Regions from separate parts of the Exiguobacterium sp. UBA6309 genome, predicted to be linked through region 1. Evidence: riboswitches for the same ligand, from Rfam matches in the RefSeq annotation. Region 1 holds a riboswitch; each other region holds the start of a gene.
What was found. Region 1 has a riboswitch for S-adenosylmethionine ahead of B3M90_RS01115 (Na+/H+ antiporter NhaC family protein). Riboswitches for the same ligand answer to the same signal wherever they lie in the genome.
Positions count from the first base shown of each region.

Region 1 (4,723 bases):
TCGTGTTGCGGCAATTGTGGATGCAATTCGACTTGGTTGATCATTGGTGCCATCAAGCCCTCTTCTGCCAATGTATCGAGGTGATGTTCCTTGAAGTTCGAGACACCGATCGCTTTGATCTTGCCTGCTTCATACAGTTCAACCATTGCTTTCCACGCTTCGATATAGCCTTCGACTGGCCAGTGGATCAGGTAGAGGTCAAGGTAGTCTGTTTCGAGACGTTCGAGCGATTCTGCGAATGCTTCCTTCGTCCGACCGGCACGAATATCATCGTTCCAGACTTTCGACGTTAAGAAGAGATCCTCACGTTTCACGCCGCTTTCTTTGATTCCTTTTGCGACACCGCGCTCGTTTTTATAGACAGCAGCTGTATCGATATGACGATAGCCGACACGTAGTGCTTCAGCAACAGCAGCGGGTGCTTCTGTTTCTTCGTCTACTTGCCAGACACCGAATCCGATTTGGGGAATCGTAATACCGTTTGAAAGTTTTGCGTATTGCATGTGTTACTCCTCCTCATAAAACGTAGTTTAGATTTGCTCGTTTAGTTTAGCACGAACGAACAAAACCGTCCGTTTCCATGCTCATGGAGGAATAGAATGGGTTAAAATAAAAGAGAATTCATCACATCTGACTGTATGTCAGAAAGAGGGGGAGAAAGGATGGCTCAAAAGAATAAAAAGCTATCAAAGGGAGCTTGGCTTAGTATTAGTGCCTTGTTGGTCACGCAAGCAGTTAGCCTATTTTTCAGTGCACGAAAATCAGGACGTAACCCGTGGGTATGGGGAGGCGCGGGACTCCTTCAGTTTCCACTTCCAGCAATCGCGTATTTGATTTTAGAACGACAAGCGAAGCAGAAAAAATAATGAAACAGGTCCGATCACCATGATCGGACCTGTCGTTGGTTAAGAAGAGATTTTTTCCTGTTGAGCAACGGATTTCTTCGGACGTGGGAAACCAAAGATGATGGCAATCGATCCACAGACGAAGAGCAGGAACGGATAGAACAGATACGGAATCAGTTCCGGTGAAGCCGTCTTCGTCAACTCTGCTGCGATCAAGAGTTGTGCCCCATACGGAATGATACCTTGAATCCCACAAGAGAAGATATCAAGAATACTCGCTGATTTCTTGCGATCGATTTCATACGTATCGGCGATTTCAGCCGCGAGTGGTCCAGCGACAAGAATCGAGATCGTATTGTTCGCCGTTGCGAGGTTCGTTGCACTGACGAGTGCCGCCATACTGAATTCGGCACCGCGACGCTGTGAAATCTTGCGCGTCAACGTCTCCTTCAAGTAGGCGATTCCACCGTTGAACGTAATCAAACTGACGAGACCACCCATGAGGAGCGTCAAGATTGAAATCTCTGCCATGCCCATCATTCCTTTTGACATCGAAAGGACGAACCCACTTAAACCGAAGCTACCGTCAATCATACCGATGATGCCAGTGAGCAATGTACCACCGACGAGAACGAGGATGACGTTAACACCAAATAGTGCAAGGACGATGACGGCGAGATATGGAATCAATTTGTAGAACTCGAATGCTTTAGCCGTTACCGCATCGCCAGAACCAGAAACGAATGCGAGTAAGATGACCGTCAAGATGGCAGCCGGGAGAACGATCATGAAGTTCGTTCGGAACTTATCACGCATGTTCGTTTTTTGCGTTCGAACGGCAGCGATCGTCGTATCTGAGATGAACGACAAGTTATCGCCGAACATCGAACCCCCAACGACTGACGCTGCTGCGATTGCGACGTTGATGCCTGTTGCTTCATGAATACCGAAGGCGATCGGTGCGAGTGCAGCAATCGTTCCAGTCGAAGTTCCCATTGCCATCGAGATGAAGGCAGCGATGACGAACAGACCGCTCATCAGGAGTGACGGAGGTAGGAACGTTAAGGCAGCATTGACGGTCGCATCAATGGCGCCGATTGCTTCTGCCGTTCCAGAGAACGTACCGGCTAATAAGAAGATGAAGACCATAATCATGATATCGGGATTTCCGGCACCGGTTGCGATTCGTTCAACCGTTTGATTAATCGATCCTTTCGTCGTGATTGCAGCAAAGATCAGCGCGATCAAAGCAGCGATAAGAATCGGGAATTTGTAAAAGTCGTCATAGAAGATGCCGGCTCCGATGAAGAGGACCAGAAATACGACGAGGGGAAGCAGTGCCCATTTGTTAGGCGTGATCATTTCATTCATTGTTGACACCTCGTTTCTCAAAGATACAAAAAAAGACCCCTTCGCAAGAAAGAAGGAGGTCTTTATGAAATAAAGACGCTCTTCTTATCTCTCAAGCTTTCGCTTGCTGGATTTGGCACAGTACGAATCAAATCGTCCGCTGCCGAAACATCATTGGGCCAGTCCCTCCGTTTCTCGCGATAAAAAGAAGTCATTCAATTGTTGTAAAACACGTTTCTTACCGTACCGCATTGAGTAACGCGTGTCAACTGTACTTTACTGAAGTGCCTGTTCTAACGTCTGGACGTTTTCTTCCATCAACTTAAAATACGAGCTGTTTTGCTGCGATTTCGTCACCGACTCGAGGTTATGGATCGTCACGGATTTAGCTCCGATTTCTTTTTGGATGACACGCGCAACCTTTGGTGAAACCGTTTCTTCGAACGCGACGTATTTCAAATCATGCATCCGCGCTTCTTTCACTAAAGCAGCCAGTTGCTTTTGTGAGGGTTCATCGGAAGGGGAAATTCCGGCGATTGGAAGCTGCGTGAAACCATATCGTTCGGCGAGGTAACCGTAAGCTGCATGTGTGACGAGAAGTTCTTTTTTTGATCCGTCAGCGACGGCTTGCTTGAACTCTTTATCGAGTGCGTCAGCCTGCTGATCGAACGCTTTCAAGTTTTTTTCGAATGTTGCTTTGTCTTTTGGTACTTCTTTTGATAAGGCGACTGTGATAGAACGTGCCATTGCTTTGGCGTTGACAGGATCAAGCCAGACGTGTGGATCGTATTTTCCATGATCGTGTCCTTCCTCTTCGTGCGCCTGCTCATCTTCTGTATGTCCCTCTTCTTCATGTGCGTGAAGCGTAGCATCCGATTCCAGCAAAGTGACATCCTTACTCGTCTCGATGAACCGGACGTCCGTGCCTTTTAGACTCTCTTGGATTTTTTTTGAATAGGGTTCAAGTGTCGTACCCGTCAAAAGGAAAAGGTCACCTTTGGCAATCTCAGTGAGTTGCTTTGACGTCGGTTCATAGGAGTGCGGATCTGCTCCAGGTGGGACGATCATCTTGACGTTGACTTGATTACCACCGATTTCACGGGCAATGGCAGCTGTTGCGAACGTCGATGTATAGATTTCCGTCTTTTTATCATCTGAAGTCGATGAATCGGTGTTTGATCCACAAGCTGCGAGGATACTTGCGCTCGCGAATGCGACCGTTAAAGCAGGAATGATTTTTTTCATTATATGTTACCTCCGTTATTAAAACGTAATTATTCCGATTTGGACTTTTTCACTATAGCGGAACGTTTGAGAAGCGTCAAGTACGAATACCGAGACGTTCGACTTCTTTTAAAACGGGGTAAAAGGATAATAAAGTGAAGGAATTGGTACGTCTTTTGGAGGTGATCAAGTGAAACGTGAAACTGCATGGCTAATGGGGGGAGCTGCACTACTAACGACGGCAGCTGCGGGAGCAAGTATCTGGAACAATTACGGTGCATTACTTCGATGGACTGAACCCGCCTTGCCAATCACAGAAAAACAACTCGCATCGCGGACACTCACTTACAAACAAGTGGGAGACCGTACCTTACAACTCGATCTCTATTATCCGCCGGGGGAAGGACCGTTTCCGGTCGCGATCTACGCGCACGGTGGCGCATTCGTTCGTGGAGAGCGCGAGGATCTGTTCTGTTTTAGCCCGATCGTTGATCGCCTGCTTGAACTTGGGGTTGCTGTTTGTAGTATCGATTATCGTCTGTTTGAAGAAGGCAGTTATTTTCCGGATAATCTCGAAGATGTACGGGATGCCTTATGCTTTTTGAACAAAGAAGCAGATGATCTTCGCATTTTAAGAGGACGGATGATGGTATGGGGAGACTCAGCCGGAGCTGCACTCATGCTGACGACGGCACTTGCCCCATCTGCTTTCGTTGGTGAGCGAGATGAACGACACATGCCATTGATTAGTGGTGTCATTGCCTTATATCCACCGACGAATTTTTTATTGTTTACTTTCATTCAGACCTGGATCGCTCACATTAAGTTTTATAAAGGTGGACGGGAAGAATGGCGCAAGCTCATGACCCACGTTTCACCTGTGACGCATCTCTCGTCAGACGCCCCACCGATCATGCTCCTGCATGGCAAAAAAGATCCAATCGTTCCGTTTTCCCAAGCTCTTCACTTCGTTGAAAAAGGAGCCGATGTCGGAGCTGATGTCCGTTTGTTTTCTTTTCCGAACGGTACCCACTCACTTGCTAGTTTTGCACAGACCGAAAATCCATTGAAAATTGAACGACTTCTCGAACGAATTGAACGCTTCACTTGTCAGGTGTTGTTATTGCCACCGCGACAACTTCCCGATGAAAAACATGATACAATCAGTCATATTTCTTGAATGAAGGAGACAGAGACATGACTGAAATTTGTTTAGTGCGACATGGTCAGACGGATTGGAACTTAAATGAACGAATCCAAGGAAGAGAAGATATCCCGTTGAATGCAACAGGAAAAAGACAAGC
Region 1 covers NZ_DJTL01000008.1:19,131-23,853, forward strand. The annotation lists gene B3M90_RS01105 (aldo/keto reductase) at 1-503, opposite strand, end outside; gene B3M90_RS01110 (hypothetical protein) at 663-866, shown strand; gene B3M90_RS01115 (Na+/H+ antiporter NhaC family protein) at 906-2,216, opposite strand; SAM riboswitch class I at 2,298-2,402, opposite strand; gene B3M90_RS01120 (metal ABC transporter solute-binding protein, Zn/Mn family) at 2,472-3,440, opposite strand; gene B3M90_RS01125 (alpha/beta hydrolase) at 3,610-4,599, shown strand; gene B3M90_RS01130 (histidine phosphatase family protein) at 4,617-4,723, shown strand, end outside.

Region 2 (4,723 bases), on a different contig from region 1:
AAATGCAAACGCTTTACTTAAATCTTAGAGATTCAACTGGACATCAGGAAATCGGTTCCAAATATGTTAGGGTGAAGGAGTAATCAATAACCAGAACGGGTAAGGAGGAGACAGTACATATGAACATTTTAGTTGTAGGTGCAGGAGCAGTCGGAGGTTATTTCGGGGGCCGTCTTGCTGAGCAAGGTGAACAGGTGACCTTTCTCGTCCGTCCGAAGCGATATGAACAATTACAAAAAACAGGTCTACAGATCACTAGTCCTCATGGCGATATCACGATCACGCCTCAGTTAGTGACACGAGACATGCGACCGGATCACGTATTTGATGTCGTTTTGCTTTCGACGAAAGCCTATCACTTAGATGATGTCTTAGAGGATCTTACGCCATTCGTTTCGAACGAGACGTATATCATTCCTTTATTGAATGGCATGCAACATATTCGTCGGTTAACAGAAGTCTTCGGAGAAGAGCGTGTACTGGGCGGTCTTTGCTTCATTGAATCAACACTTGATGCAGAAGGACGCATTTTACAGACGAGTCCGTCACATCGACTGTTGTTCGGCTCACGAACCGGTAAACCAACAGCTCGTTTGCAGGAGATCGCAACACGTTTTGCGAAAGCGAAGGCACCGATGGCGTACTCGATGCATATCATGGATGACATGTGGCAAAAGTATCTTTTCATTTCGACATTTGCGGGTGTGACGACGCTATTTCGTTCAGCGATCGGTTCGATTCGGGAAGAAGCTGTCGGGCGTCAGATGATTGTAGACGTCATGAACGAAGCGAAACAGGCGATGGAAGAACAGGGCGCTGTCTTCAATGACGATACAGAAACGGTGCTATTGAAGCAGATGCATGCGATGGAAGATACGATGAAATCGTCGATGTTGCGCGATATGGAAAAAGGTCAGCCAGTCGAAGTGGAACATTTTTTCAGTGCCTTGTTAGAACCTACTTCGACAGAACGGTTCAGAGCTTTAAAATTAGTCGAAGCAAACTTACGCATGTATCTTAGAACGATTAAATAGTTACATTTTTCTATTTTAGAAAAATAATGGGGTGATGCTAATGTTTCGTTTTGATGACGAAAGACCTGTTTCTCCTAGGAATCGTTGACTTTCGAAATAAAGTTAATCTATCCTTAATGAGATTGAAAAAAAGTGATAATATATTTTTCCGTATTTTTTTCTTAAAAGGACGAATGAAGCAGACGAGAGGGGAAGTTTATCCATTATGAAACGTATTATTATTCGTGCAGGTATGACACCATTCGAACAGTTCGATGCTCCTTATTTGATGAAACATAATTCCATTGGAGGAAACGTTGGAAATCTCATTTATCAATACAGTATCTTTCGGACATTGATGACAGAAGGAACGACGATTACACCGGACTATTACTATTATGATGAAGAACGGGCAGATGAGATCAATGCTAACTTCGATCTCTACGTCATTCCGTTAGCGGACGCATTCCGAAAAGAATTCGTACCGACATTGCGGAAGTACACACGCCTTATCAAGAAATTAAAAATTCCAGTCGTCGTCATCGGTGTAGGCTTACATGCACCGTTTGAACCAGATCTAGACGGCGGATTCCCGTTCGATGAAGATGTCAAAGCATTCGTCAGTGCTGTTCTTGAGCGCTCAAGCATGCTTGGTCTTCGTGGGGAAATCACGTCGAAATACTTGACGCGTCTCGGTTTCCGCGAAGGCATTGATCATCGTGTCATCGGATGTCCTTCGATGTACGCGTTTGGTCGCGACTTACATATTCGTGAAACGAACATTACGCCCGAGTCGATGATTACGGTCAACTCGTCACGTTTAGCACCACAAAATGTTCTTGATTTCATTACGCGCGGAATGGAAGAGTATCCGAATCATTACTTCATTCCCCAATGGATGAAGGAACTGAAATTGACGTATACAGGAACGCATCCGATCGCAGATTTGTCCGTGACGAACTATCCGGTGAAGATGTCGGATCCTGCTTACATGAACGATCGTGTTCGTTTCTTCTTGAACGCACAAACATGGTTCGATTTCATCGGGCAGGCAGACCTCAGTTTTGGTGCGCGCTTGCATGGAAATATCACAGCAACGCTTGCGGGTACGCCGAGTATCCTCATTCCAAAGGATGCACGAATGCGCGAACTAACGGATTATCATCAGTTGACGCATATTTGGGCGAACGACATCAAAGCGGATACACAATTATCCGACGTCGTAGCCAATGCTGATTTCCAAAGTCCGGCACGTGTTCAAGCACGTAACTTCGACAACTTCGTTGATTTCTTGAACGTGAATGATCTTGAACACATTTACCAAGAGACGAATTATCCTGAGAATGTGCCGTTTGACCGTCAAATGGCGCAAGCGGAACTACTTCCACCGGTTCAACCGATTTCTGGCGTGAGTCTCGAAGAAGCAGTCGCCCGTTTCGAACGGTTCTTCCCGGAACAAGAGAAGAAGATCGCGGATGCGCAAAAACAGGCAAAAGCGCAATTGGCCGAAAAAGATAAGAAAATCAAAGCATTGCAGAAACAGACAACGACGACTCAAAAAGATCAAGAAATTGCGGCACTCAAAGCACAACTTGCTGCTCAAACGAAGAAAATGAAGCATCAGCAAGGAACATTGAACCGGAAAGCGGTTCGGGCAGCCTTAAAAACAGCGGATTTATTTGCTAAAAAATAAAACGTTCTAACATTCCGGATCATTACGATACGGAATGTTTTTTGGTAGGAGTATTCTGAATTGCGTTGACAATTCGGAAAAGACTTGATAGGGTTAGGAACAATTACATACTTATCCAGAGAGGTGGAGGGACTGGCCCTATGAAACCTCAGCAACAGGTCGAAAGATACTGTGCTAATTCCTGCGGGTGTTGCACCCGATCGATAAGATTTCCGAATTGTCGACCGACGCATCCGTGAGGATGCGTTTTTTGTTTGAAATAGGTGGAACGAGGAGGAAATGGATTCATGAAAACGAGCGGAGCGTTTCGACGCAAGATGGAATCACGTCATCTGATCATGCTGTCGTTAGGAGGCGTCATTGGAACAGGATTATTTTTAAGTACAGGTTATACGTTGGAACAAGCGGGACGTGTCGGAACGATTTTGTCGTATTTAATCGGAGCCGTCGTCGTCTACTTAGTCATGTTAAGTCTTGGCGAACTCGCTGTACACATGCCGGAAACCGGATCATTCCATAAGTACGCAACAAATTATATCGGACCCGGTACCGGTTATACGGTGGCCTGGCTCTACTGGCTGACGTGGACGGTCGCCCTTGGTTCAGAATTCACGGCAGCAGGCATTTTAATGCAACGTTGGTTCCCGTCGATTCCAGTCTGGGTGTTCAGTGCATTATTCGCTGCGATGATCCTTGGTATCAACGTCTTGAAGGTCCGCGTATTTGCTGAAGTCGAGTTTTGGTTCTCCGCCATTAAGGTCGTAACGATCATTGCTTTCATTTTACTTGGTGCGGGAGCCATCGTTGGCTTCATCCCATTACAAGATGGTAGCCCAGCACCATTCTTTTCTTCCTTAACGGAAGGAGGATTGTTTCCAAATGGGGCATTTGCGATCTTCATGACGATGCTTGCCGTGAACTTTGCTTACTCAGGAACGGAATTGATCGGCGTCGCAGCGGGTGAAGCGGTCGATCCGAAGCGGACGATTCCGCTTGCGATCCGAACAACGATTTTGCGACTCGTCCTCTTTTTCGTCGGTACGATCATCGTATTAGCCGTCTTATTGCCAACGGAAGGGAAGGGCGTGCTCGAAAGTCCATTCGTTGCGGTGTTTGAACGAATCGGGATTCCGTATGCGGCAGACGTGATGAACTTCGTCATTCTGACAGCGATCTTATCGGCAGCGAACTCTGGGCTTTACGCTGCCTCCCGGATGCTTTGGTCGCTTGCGAACGAACGCATGATTCCGCGCTTCTTCGCCCAGGTGACACCAAGTGGGGTTCCACTTCGAGCTGTATTGTTCAGCATGCTTGGCGGAGGACTTGCTTTGCTTTCTAGCATCTATGCAGCAGGAAGTGTCTATATCGCGCTCGTCTCGATTTCCGGTCTTGCTGTTGTCGTCGTCTGGATGAGTATCAGCGTTGCGCAGTATCGCTTCCGGAAACAATTCCTCCGCGAAGGGCATATGGTCGACGAATTGGTCTATCGTACACCACTCTTTCCATTGGTACCGATCGCCGCTTTCGTCGTCTGTTCGATTTCCCTGATTGGTATCGGATTTGATCCGACGCAACGAGTCGCCTTGTATTGCGGTATCCCATTCATCGTGATCTGTTATGTCGTTCATGCGTTCACGAATTCTTCTCAGAAACGGAGTGTTGAAGATGTCCCGAATCAAAAATCCAGTTGACCAACGATTACAGGAAGTTCCTTTTCTTATTTTAGATGGTGCCCTTGCGACCGAACTCGAACAAAAGGGATTCGACCTGAACGATCCACTTTGGTCGGCACGCCTCTTAATTGAAGCACCGGAACAGATTGAGCGTGTCCATCACGATTACTTTGAAGTGGGCGCCGATGTTGCGATCACCTCAAGCTATCAAGCAAGTATCGAAGGATTCAAGCAACGTCACATCACGACCGAGGAAGCACAAGCGTTAATTCGACAAACGGTTACCTTAGCGCAAGATGCACGGACGCGTAGCGGAAAGAGTGCCGCATTGATCGCGGGATCAG
Region 2 covers NZ_DJTL01000020.1:67,724-72,446, forward strand. The annotation lists gene B3M90_RS05825 (ketopantoate reductase family protein) at 120-1,034, shown strand; gene B3M90_RS05830 (polysaccharide pyruvyl transferase family protein) at 1,240-2,706, shown strand; SAM riboswitch class I at 2,815-2,916, shown strand; gene B3M90_RS05835 (amino acid permease) at 2,994-4,397, shown strand; gene mmuM (homocysteine S-methyltransferase) at 4,372-4,723, shown strand, end outside.
Region 2: another riboswitch for S-adenosylmethionine. It lies ahead of B3M90_RS05835 (amino acid permease); the one in region 1 lies ahead of B3M90_RS01115 (Na+/H+ antiporter NhaC family protein).

Region 3 (4,723 bases), on a different contig from region 1:
CACTTTTTTCACTCTTCGACTAATTTAAAAAACAACAATAATTTTTCCGCAAACCGTGTATTCAACCGTTCAAAGCTGAAATGCGGGAAACCGTGTAAACGTTGTAAGTAAATCTGATCGCCACCCATTTTCCGACATACTTCGAGTGTCAGTTTGACGTCTGCGAACTGATCGTCCGGTGCATAAAAACAAGCCAAGTTCACACGAGGCAGTTTTTTTCGTTCCTCGTCATGTACGACGATCTCTTCTTCGATTTCCCGGTACTGCGCATACGTCAGTTCACCGATGCGAACGGTATCTTCCGTACTTTGACCAAACGGCAACGTACCGAGTGGCGCATCGGGACGGAAACGATCAAACGCACTCGCGAAGACTTGTTTGACACCTCCGAGTTGTTTCGACGGATGCCAATCAAACAATGGTGAAACGAATGCAAGACTTGCGACTGGTAGTTCATATTCTTGCAATAGACGATTGACGACGAGTGCGCCCATGCTACAGGCGATGATATGAATCGGTAGCTTTCGTTTTCCTGCTTCGCGTAATGCTTCTTTTAACAGTTGACCGTGCTCTTCAAACGAAATGCGACGTGGTGCGTCGACGAGTAACACTTCATACTCTCTTTCGAGTACTCGAATCAAAGCTTCACTCGGACGGGCACGCAGTTGTAACGGATAGACTAATACGATGATTCCTGTTGGTTGTTCAACCACAAACTCACCTCTTCACTTCATAATTCCTTTTCACGATACCTTATTTCAAACGCAAACGAAACCGTCCCGAGACGGATTTCACGAGGCAACATGGCGAAGACGAACGACTGATTCCGCTTGCCCAAACACTTCTTCCGTCATCTCACTAAGTTCTTCAAAACCAAATGAGGTCAGGAATTGACGCGCTTTATAGTTACGTGCTTCCACGTAGACTTCGAGTGGGACGGCTCCTTGTCGTTCGAGTTCACGAATCAGACGTCTTCCGATTCCGTTTTGCTGATATTCCGGCAGGACGTAAAGCCGAATGATCTCCCATGTTCCTTCGACATCAACAGCATGAATGAAACCGACGATTTCCTCGTCGATGATTCCGACATAAAAATACTCTCCCCGTGCTTCTTCCGCTGTCAGGATCGCACGAACGACTTCTTCTTGCGGATACGCCTCCTGCACGAAATGCGCTTTCGAACGTTCGGAATAGATTTCTTCATACGTATCCATCCAAGATGTGATAGCAATGTCATGAATACGTCCTGCATCAGCTGGAATAGCTTCGCGTATTTCCATAATCGGAACCCCCCTTTATACTCATACAAATCGACTCATGTACTTTTACCCTTTTCTAGAAAAAACATTCGTTTCCTGCAAAGTTCCGCGGAAACAAAAAAGCCCGAAAACCCAAGTAGGATTTCCGGACTTTTTGATTATGCGAAACGTTTTGCTTGTTCTTCAAGAACTGCTGCTTTATCTGTTTGCTCCCATGGAAGCTCAACATCTGTACGACCGAAGTGACCGTATGCAGCTGTTTGACGATAGATCGGACGACGGAGATCAAGCATGTTGATGATTCCAGCCGGACGAAGATCGAAGTTTTCAGCAACCAATTCGACGAGTTGTGTTTCAGGAAGTTTTCCTGTGCCGAATGTATCAACCGCGATTGATACTGGGTGTGCGACACCGATTGCGTAAGCGAGTTGAACTTCTGCTTTGTCTGCAAGACCTGCAGCAACGAGGTTCTTCGCGACGTAACGTGCTGCGTATGCAGCTGAACGGTCGACTTTTGTTGGATCTTTACCTGAGAATGCTCCACCGCCGTGGCGTGCGTATCCACCATACGTATCAACGATGATCTTACGACCAGTCAATCCAGCATCTCCTTGTGGTCCGCCAATGACGAAACGACCAGTTGGGTTGATGAAGAATTTCGTTGCTGCGTCGATGTATTCAGCCGGGATGACTGGTGTGATGACGTGTTCTTTTAAATCAGCTTGGATTTGCTCAAGCGTAACTTCTTCCGCATGTTGTGTCGAGATGACGATCGTATCGACACGAACCGGCTCGTTGTTCTCGTTGTATTCGACCGTGACTTGTGTTTTTCCGTCCGGACGAAGGTAGTCGAGTTGACCGTTTTTACGCACTTCTGCCAAACGGCGTGCGAGACGGTGCGAAAGCGAAATTGGAAGTGGCATGAGTTCTGGTGTTTCTTTCGTTGCGTAACCGAACATAAGACCTTGGTCTCCTGCACCGATTGCATCGATTTCTGCATCAGACATGCTACCTTCACGTGCTTCAAGCGCTTGGTCGACACCAAGAGCGATATCTGCTGATTGCTCATCGATCGATGTCAATACAGCACATGTATCCGCATCGAAACCGTATTTCGCGCGTGTGTAGCCGATTTCACGAATCGTTTCACGAACGACTTTTGGAATGTCGACGTAAGTGGATGTCGTGATCTCACCTGCAACGAGAACGAGACCTGTTGTAACAGAAGTTTCTGCCGCAACACGTGCGTTTGGATCCGCTGCAAGAATCGCATCGAGGATTGAATCCGAAATTTGGTCACAGATTTTATCTGGATGACCTTCAGTGACTGACTCCGACGTGAATAGTCGGCGATTAAGGTTTGTCATGTATGACCCTCCCAAAAAAGAATTTGACGGTGTACTCATTTCCCCTAGTTGAGTGGGACGGTAAAATGAAAAAAACCTTTCCAAGTCCAAAAAATGGTCAGGGAAAGGTTGTGCGTTCTTCCTTTACCCTCTTATCGTTCGAAGTGTTTACTTCGCTTCAGGAGAGCACCTTTTCCCTCATTAATATATGAATTAATGTAGGACGGTTGCCGGGTTTCTTCGGGCCTTGTTCCCTCCACCTGCTCAGAATAAGAGTATCCGTTACGAATTACATGATATAAAGTTGTACCTACTCTGTCAAGCAAGGTTTCAAATTCTAGTCGAAACTTTTTAAAAGAGATGTTAAACTATTAATGCTGAAAGCGTTTCCAGATAAATAGAAATCAGCACCAGAAAATGATTGCGCTCTCTTTAGTATGTCATATATAATAAATGTGTCATACTAAATTCAGTGAGCCAAAACCAACGTAGGGGAAAGGTGGGGTCAGGATGCCGATGACGGTCCTGAATATCGAAGAACTACTCAAGAAAGAGCATGTGTTCAAACAACTATCTGTTGCTGAACTTGTCGAACATGCGATTCGAAACGAAGAAGGTGTCCTTACTGAGAACGGCGCACTATCTGTAGAAACGGGGAAATTTACAGGTCGTTCACCAAAAGATAAGTTCATCGTCCGTGATTCTTCCTGCGAGTCTCACATTGATTGGGGTCATGTTAACCAACCGATGGATGGAGACAAATTTGAACAATTGTTACAAAAGGTTCTTCGTTACATGAACGAAGCCGATCAGCTCTACTACACAGAAGCTGCTGCTGGGGCAGATACGCACTTCACCCTTCCGGTTCGTGTGCTCACACAATACGCTTGGCATAACCTGTTTGCCAAACAACTCTTTTTACGCGAGTATCCTGAAGTGGCTGCCTTCGAACCGTTCACGGTCGTCTACGCGCCACATTTCAAAGCAGATCCTACCGTTGACGGAACGAATTCCGAGACATTCATCGCCATGTCGTTTGAACACCGGATCGTCTTGATCGGCGGAACCGAATATGCGGGCGAAATCAAAAAATCGATTTTTTCCGTCATGAACTACCTCTTACCACAAGAAAATGTCCTTTCGATGCACTGTTCAGCAAACGTCGGACACGAAGGCGACGTCGCCTTGTTCTTCGGTCTATCCGGTACTGGTAAGACCACCCTGTCAGCAGACGATAGCCGTCAATTGATCGGTGACGATGAGCATGGTTGGTCGCATGACGGCGTCTTCAACATTGAAGGTGGATGTTATGCGAAGACGGTCAATCTGTCACGCGAAAAAGAACCGCAAATTTTTGATGCGATCCGTTTCGGAACTGTCCTTGAAAACGTCGTGCTCGATGAATCTCGTCATCCTGATTACGATGACACATCGTTGACTGAAAATACACGTGCTGCTTATCCGATCACAGCGATCGATAACATCGCTGTCCCATCACGGGCTGGTCATCCGAAGACGATTGTCTTCTTGACGGCTGATGCGTATGGCGTCTTGCCTCCGATCAGTAAGTTGACGAAAGAACAAGCGATGTATCATTTCCTATCAGGTTATACATCAAAACTTGCTGGAACAGAGCGTGGTATCACGGAACCGGAAGCAACGTTCTCGACATGCTTCGGTTCACCGTTTCTTCCACTGATACCTGAAAAGTATGCGACGATGCTCGGAGAACTGATTGATCGTCACGGTGTGACCGTTTATCTCGTCAACACAGGCTGGACAGGCGGTGCTTACGGGACAGGTAGTCGAATGAAGCTATCGTATACACGGACGATGGTCAACGCTGCCGTCAACGGAACACTTGCAACGATTCCAACAGAAGAGCACCCAATTTTCGGACTTCATATGCCACTTGAAGTTCCTGGTGTTCCAAGTGAATTACTCAATCCGGTACGCGTCTGGTCAAATCCTGACGAATACAACACACAAGCGCGTTCGCTTGCTGAGAAATTCCAACATAATTTCCTTCGTTTCGAAAGTGCGACGGATGCGATCAAGTCAGCAGGTCCATGTCTATAAAAAAAGAGCCTCAGGGCTCTTTTTTTTTATAGAATGGCA
Region 3 covers NZ_DJTL01000025.1:251,249-255,971, forward strand. The annotation lists gene B3M90_RS07735 (serine aminopeptidase domain-containing protein) at 9-713, opposite strand; gene B3M90_RS07740 (GNAT family N-acetyltransferase) at 792-1,280, opposite strand; gene metK (methionine adenosyltransferase) at 1,418-2,626, opposite strand; SAM riboswitch class I at 2,755-2,881, opposite strand; gene pckA (phosphoenolpyruvate carboxykinase (ATP)) at 3,116-4,684, shown strand; gene B3M90_RS07755 (EAL and HDOD domain-containing protein) at 4,711-4,723, opposite strand, start outside.
Region 3: another riboswitch for S-adenosylmethionine. It lies ahead of metK (methionine adenosyltransferase); the one in region 1 lies ahead of B3M90_RS01115 (Na+/H+ antiporter NhaC family protein).

Region 4 (4,723 bases), on a different contig from region 1:
AGCCGACTGTTGCAATCGTTAAGTTAAGGATGAGTGAACCGAGTGCTTCCGGCAGAAGGAAGCGGAAAATCGTTTGGAATGGCGTCGCCCCCATCGCTTCTGCTGCCTCAAGGACACCTTTGTCGACTTCAAGTAAGGAACTCTCGATCAGCCGTGCCATATACGGGGCGGCATAAAAGACGAGTGGAACGATGGCGGCTTCTGTTCCGATCGACGTCTGGACGATCAACCGTGTCAACGGGATGATCGCAACAAGTAAGATGATGAACGGAATCGAGCGGAAAATATTGACGATACTGTTGAAGAACGTGAACAACGGAACATTTTCAAGTAACGCTCCTTTTCGCGTGACGACAAGCAGGATACCGAGTGGTAAGCCGATCAAGGTCGAGAACAAGAGCGAAACGGATACCATCGTCATCGTCTGCAAGAATGCTGTCCAGATATCACTGTAGTTAACTAGCATCAGCGAGCACCTCCTCAACGGTTACCTGCGCCTGATCGATGTACTGTAACGTTCGTTTCACTTCTGTCGTCTCACCGATCAGTTCAACGAGTAATGTGCCGAACGGCGTATCCTGCAACTCCGTGATGCTACCGTGCAGGATATTGACATCGACGTCGAAGCGTTTTGCGACTTGCGATAAGAGTGGTTGTCCGGTGTGATGTCCAAGGAAGTGAATCTTATAGATTGGATTCGCATTCCGGGACTCGATCAACTGACGAATCGACGCTGGAATCTCGTCATGCATGACGGAGCGAACGAAATTTTTCGCTGTCTCAGTCTGCGGGTTTGAAAAGACATCAAAGACCGTTCCTGACTCGATCAACTTTCCAGCTTCAATGACGGCGACCCGGTCGCAAATCTCCCGGATGACGCCCATCTCGTGGGTGATCAAGAGAATCGTTATCCCGTACTCGGCATTGATCCGTTTTAATAACTGAAGAATATGATGTGTCGTTTGGGGATCAAGTGCTGACGTCGCTTCGTCACATAAAAGGACGGAAGGTTGCGTCGCGAGTGCCCGGGCGATACCAACGCGCTGTTTCTGCCCACCCGACAATTGATCCGGATAATGATCTGCTTTGTCCGCGAGATCGACGAATTCGAGTAACTCCGTCACCCGGCGGCGAATTTCGTCTTTCTTGACGCCTGCGAGAACGAGTGGTTTCGCGACATTCGTAAAGACCGTGTTCGCATTCAACAGATTGAAGTGCTGAAAGATCATCCCGATCCGTTGTTTTGCTTGGCGTAACTTTTTCGGAGACAGTTGCGTTAAATCTTCCCCATCGACCGTCACCGTTCCTGACGTCGGTCGTTCTAACAGATTGACGCAGCGGAGCAGTGAACTTTTTCCGGCACCGCTAAAACCGATGACCCCAAAGATTTCACCTTTTTCGATCGTCAGGTCGACACCGTCGAGCGCTGCAATCGTCTGATCTTTCGTGACGTACGTTTTTTTGACTTGATGAAATGCAATCATTCCGTTTTCCCCCTTCGTTCAACAAAAAAGGCCCCTTCTTGAGAAACAAGAAGAGACCTGGATCCGCACAGTGGCAGAATCCACTCCACTCATCTCTCAGACATCTGTCTGATGGAATTGGCACAGTGCTCATAATGAGTCTGTTGCCGAGGTTTCGTAGGGCCAGTCCCTCCACCTCTCTGGATAAGTATTGCGGTATGAAATTCGTATGTGTGTTGTTGTGTTGTTGCTTATGTCGTAAAACTAATTTTTACATTACGGGTCGAACCTTTAAAAGTCAACCAACTTTTCAAAAATAATCCATTTGGCGCATATCGATGGATGAACAAGTTATGAGTTAGCTTACTGAACGGATCATGATTCGTCAAGAACGATTTGACAAGTCATTTTCGGTCGTGCTACCATCGTTTCAATGATTAATCCGACAATTCCAATATGATATTTATCAAGAGTGAACGAGAGACCTGGCTCTATGACTTCACGGCAACCTGCAATCTGTAAGGTGCTCCGACCAGCAAAGCGCGGCTTTGGATGATACGGTGAAAAACTCGTGGGCGTCCAAGCAGTGACGTCGACGAGTTTTTTTCATGAATGGAGGAAAAATAGTAATGATGAACTATCCTGTATTGACTGGTGCTGAAGCATTTTATCTTCAAGGTGGACCGATCGGCATTCTAATCTGTCATGGTTTTAACGCCACTCCGCAGAGTGTCCGGGACGTCGGTGAGGCATTTGCTGCCGAAGGTTTTACCGTCTATGCCCCGCGCTTACGTGGACATGGAACGAACGTCCGCGAGTTTGAACAATCGACTGCTCGATGTTGGAAGCAAAGCCTGCAAGACGGCTATGCACGTTTACAAGAAACATGCGATCAAGTCTTCGTCATCGGTCAATCAATGGGCGCGACGCTCGCACTATCGCTCGCCGCTGACGGGATTCCATTTTCAGGCATCATTACGATCAATGCCGCTCTCTCCGTTCCATCCTATGAAGCACTTTCGTTCGAGGACGGTCCACAGTACTTACCGGAAGGGGCACCGGACATTAAGCGAGCAGCCTTCGAAATCATTTATGACCTCGTTCCGATCCGTTGTGCGTTCGAACTCGTCCGTCTAATGGATGAGACAAAAGGACGCCTCGGATCCATTCTCCTGCCGACATTGATTCTCTACTCGGCGACCGATCACGTCGTTCCGCCGTCGAGCTCGGATTATCTGCACCAGCACATCGGGACGAATGATAAACGAATCTACTGTCTCCTCAACTCGTACCACGTCGCGACCCTCGATCATGATCAGGATTTGATCGTGCGTGAGACGATTCGTTTCATCGAACGCTCGAGTCGTTTCTCACAGGAAACGGGATAAAAAAAACAGCTATTCGTCTTCACTTAGAAGCGAACAGCTGTTACATCAAAGGACGACCATCATCGGTTCGTCTTTTTTGTTTATCCTTTTTGGTGTTGCATCGTTTGGAGCGGCTTCGGCTTTCCTGGCACTTCATGGCAGTGGCGGCACCGTGGCTCATACGATTCTGAAGCGCCGACTAAAATGATCGGATCATCATAGTTCGCTGGTTTTCCATCAATCAAACGTTGTGTCCGGGAAGCCGGATCGCCACATGAGAGACAGATCGCCTGAAGTTTCGTCACAAATTCTGCGCGCGCCAGTAATTCCGGCATCTTGCCAAATGGCTCTGCCCGGAAATCCTGATCGAGTCCTGCACAAATGACGCGTTTTCCGTCTTGCGCAAGTGCTTCGATGACTTGAACGATCTCATCATCAAAGAATTGAACTTCATCAATTCCGACAATTTGTGTTTCTTCCGCTACTGCTGCATAGAGATCACGACTCGTCGCCATTGGAATCGCCACGATGGAATTTCCGATGTGAGAGACGACATGCTCTTCATGGTACCGGTCGTCGATTGCCGGCTTGAATACTTGAACGGGCAGTTTGCCGTACTGTGCCCGTCTGACACGACGAATCAACTCTTCCGATTTCCCGGAAAACATACTACCACAAATTACTTCGATCCAGCCGTACTGATTTATTACATGCATCATCGTCCGACACCGTCCTCTAAAAATAGTCACTTTAACGAGTATAGCTCGAAACGGTATTGAGAAAAAGGGTTGACTTCCGGAAATCAAAATTCATTTTTTCTTTACCTAGAATTTTTGTCCTTTCATTCCAACCTTCATCCATTTCCTGTACACTAAAGAAGAAGATTCTCGCGAAAGAAGGTGTCCCCGATTCCTCATCTCTTACATGACATTCTGCACCAATATGGCGCCCTTGGTCTTTCCGTCCTTCTCGCAGGTGGTATCGTGGGATTGCCGGTTCCTGATGAGACCTTGCTCGTCCTGTCCGGTTTTTGGATGCATCAAGGCAATCTACCGCTGTTCGGTACGATTCTTGCCGCTTACGCTGGCAGTTGCATCGGAATGACGATTAGCTACGTGCTGGGCTTAAAACTCGGCATGCCCCTGTTGCATCGCGTCGGACCAAAGATGCGCATCTCAGAAAAACACATTCTCTCCGCTGAAGCCGGATTTCGTCGTTACGGCAAATCGGTCTTGATCATCGGTTACTACATACCTGGTCTTCGCCAACTCTCTGCCTTTTTTGCAGGTGTTTCAAAAATGCCGTTTCGCATTTTTGCGAGTTACGCGTATACAGGTGCTTTGATTTGGGTCAGTGTGTTCTTGGGCGCCGGCTACTTTGTTGGTCGTCATATCTCGTTCCACAAAGTCGTCGACTACATCTTGGCACATCCAGAAGCCATGCCGTACTTGATCGGGATTGTCGGCGGGATTGCTTTCTCGTTCGTCTTAAAGACGTACCTTACGTACCGTTCGCAATTCAGCCTATACAAAAACAGCCTGCTTCCGTAATGGAGGCAGGCTGCTTTTTAAGAACCGGCAAGTAATTACTTGCGGCCGTATTTTTTGTTGAAGCGATCGACACGACCATCTGCCGCGTTGAACTTTTGACGACCTGTATAGAATGGGTGCGAGTCTGAAGACACATCCACACGGATGAGTGGGTACTCGTTACCATCTTCCCAAGTGATCGTTTCGTTCGAAGAACGAGTAGAACCGCTTAAGAATTTGTACTCAGTCGTTGAATCCATAAATACTACTTTGTTGTAGTTAGGGTGAATTCCTTGTTTCATGGTTGATTTCTCTCCTTCCGCCCTGGTCCATTTGCTGAGCCAGAGTAAGTTACCTTCCTATA
Region 4 covers NZ_DJTL01000037.1:10-4,732, forward strand. The annotation lists partial or broken gene B3M90_RS12825 (methionine ABC transporter permease) at 1-466, opposite strand, end outside; gene B3M90_RS12830 (methionine ABC transporter ATP-binding protein) at 456-1,484, opposite strand; SAM riboswitch class I at 1,571-1,674, opposite strand; SAM riboswitch class I at 1,924-2,025, shown strand; gene B3M90_RS12835 (alpha/beta hydrolase) at 2,093-2,851, shown strand; gene B3M90_RS12840 (thymidine kinase) at 2,932-3,546, opposite strand; gene B3M90_RS12845 (DedA family protein) at 3,730-4,380, shown strand; gene B3M90_RS12850 (type B 50S ribosomal protein L31) at 4,416-4,661, opposite strand.
Region 4: another riboswitch for S-adenosylmethionine. It lies ahead of B3M90_RS12835 (alpha/beta hydrolase); the one in region 1 lies ahead of B3M90_RS01115 (Na+/H+ antiporter NhaC family protein).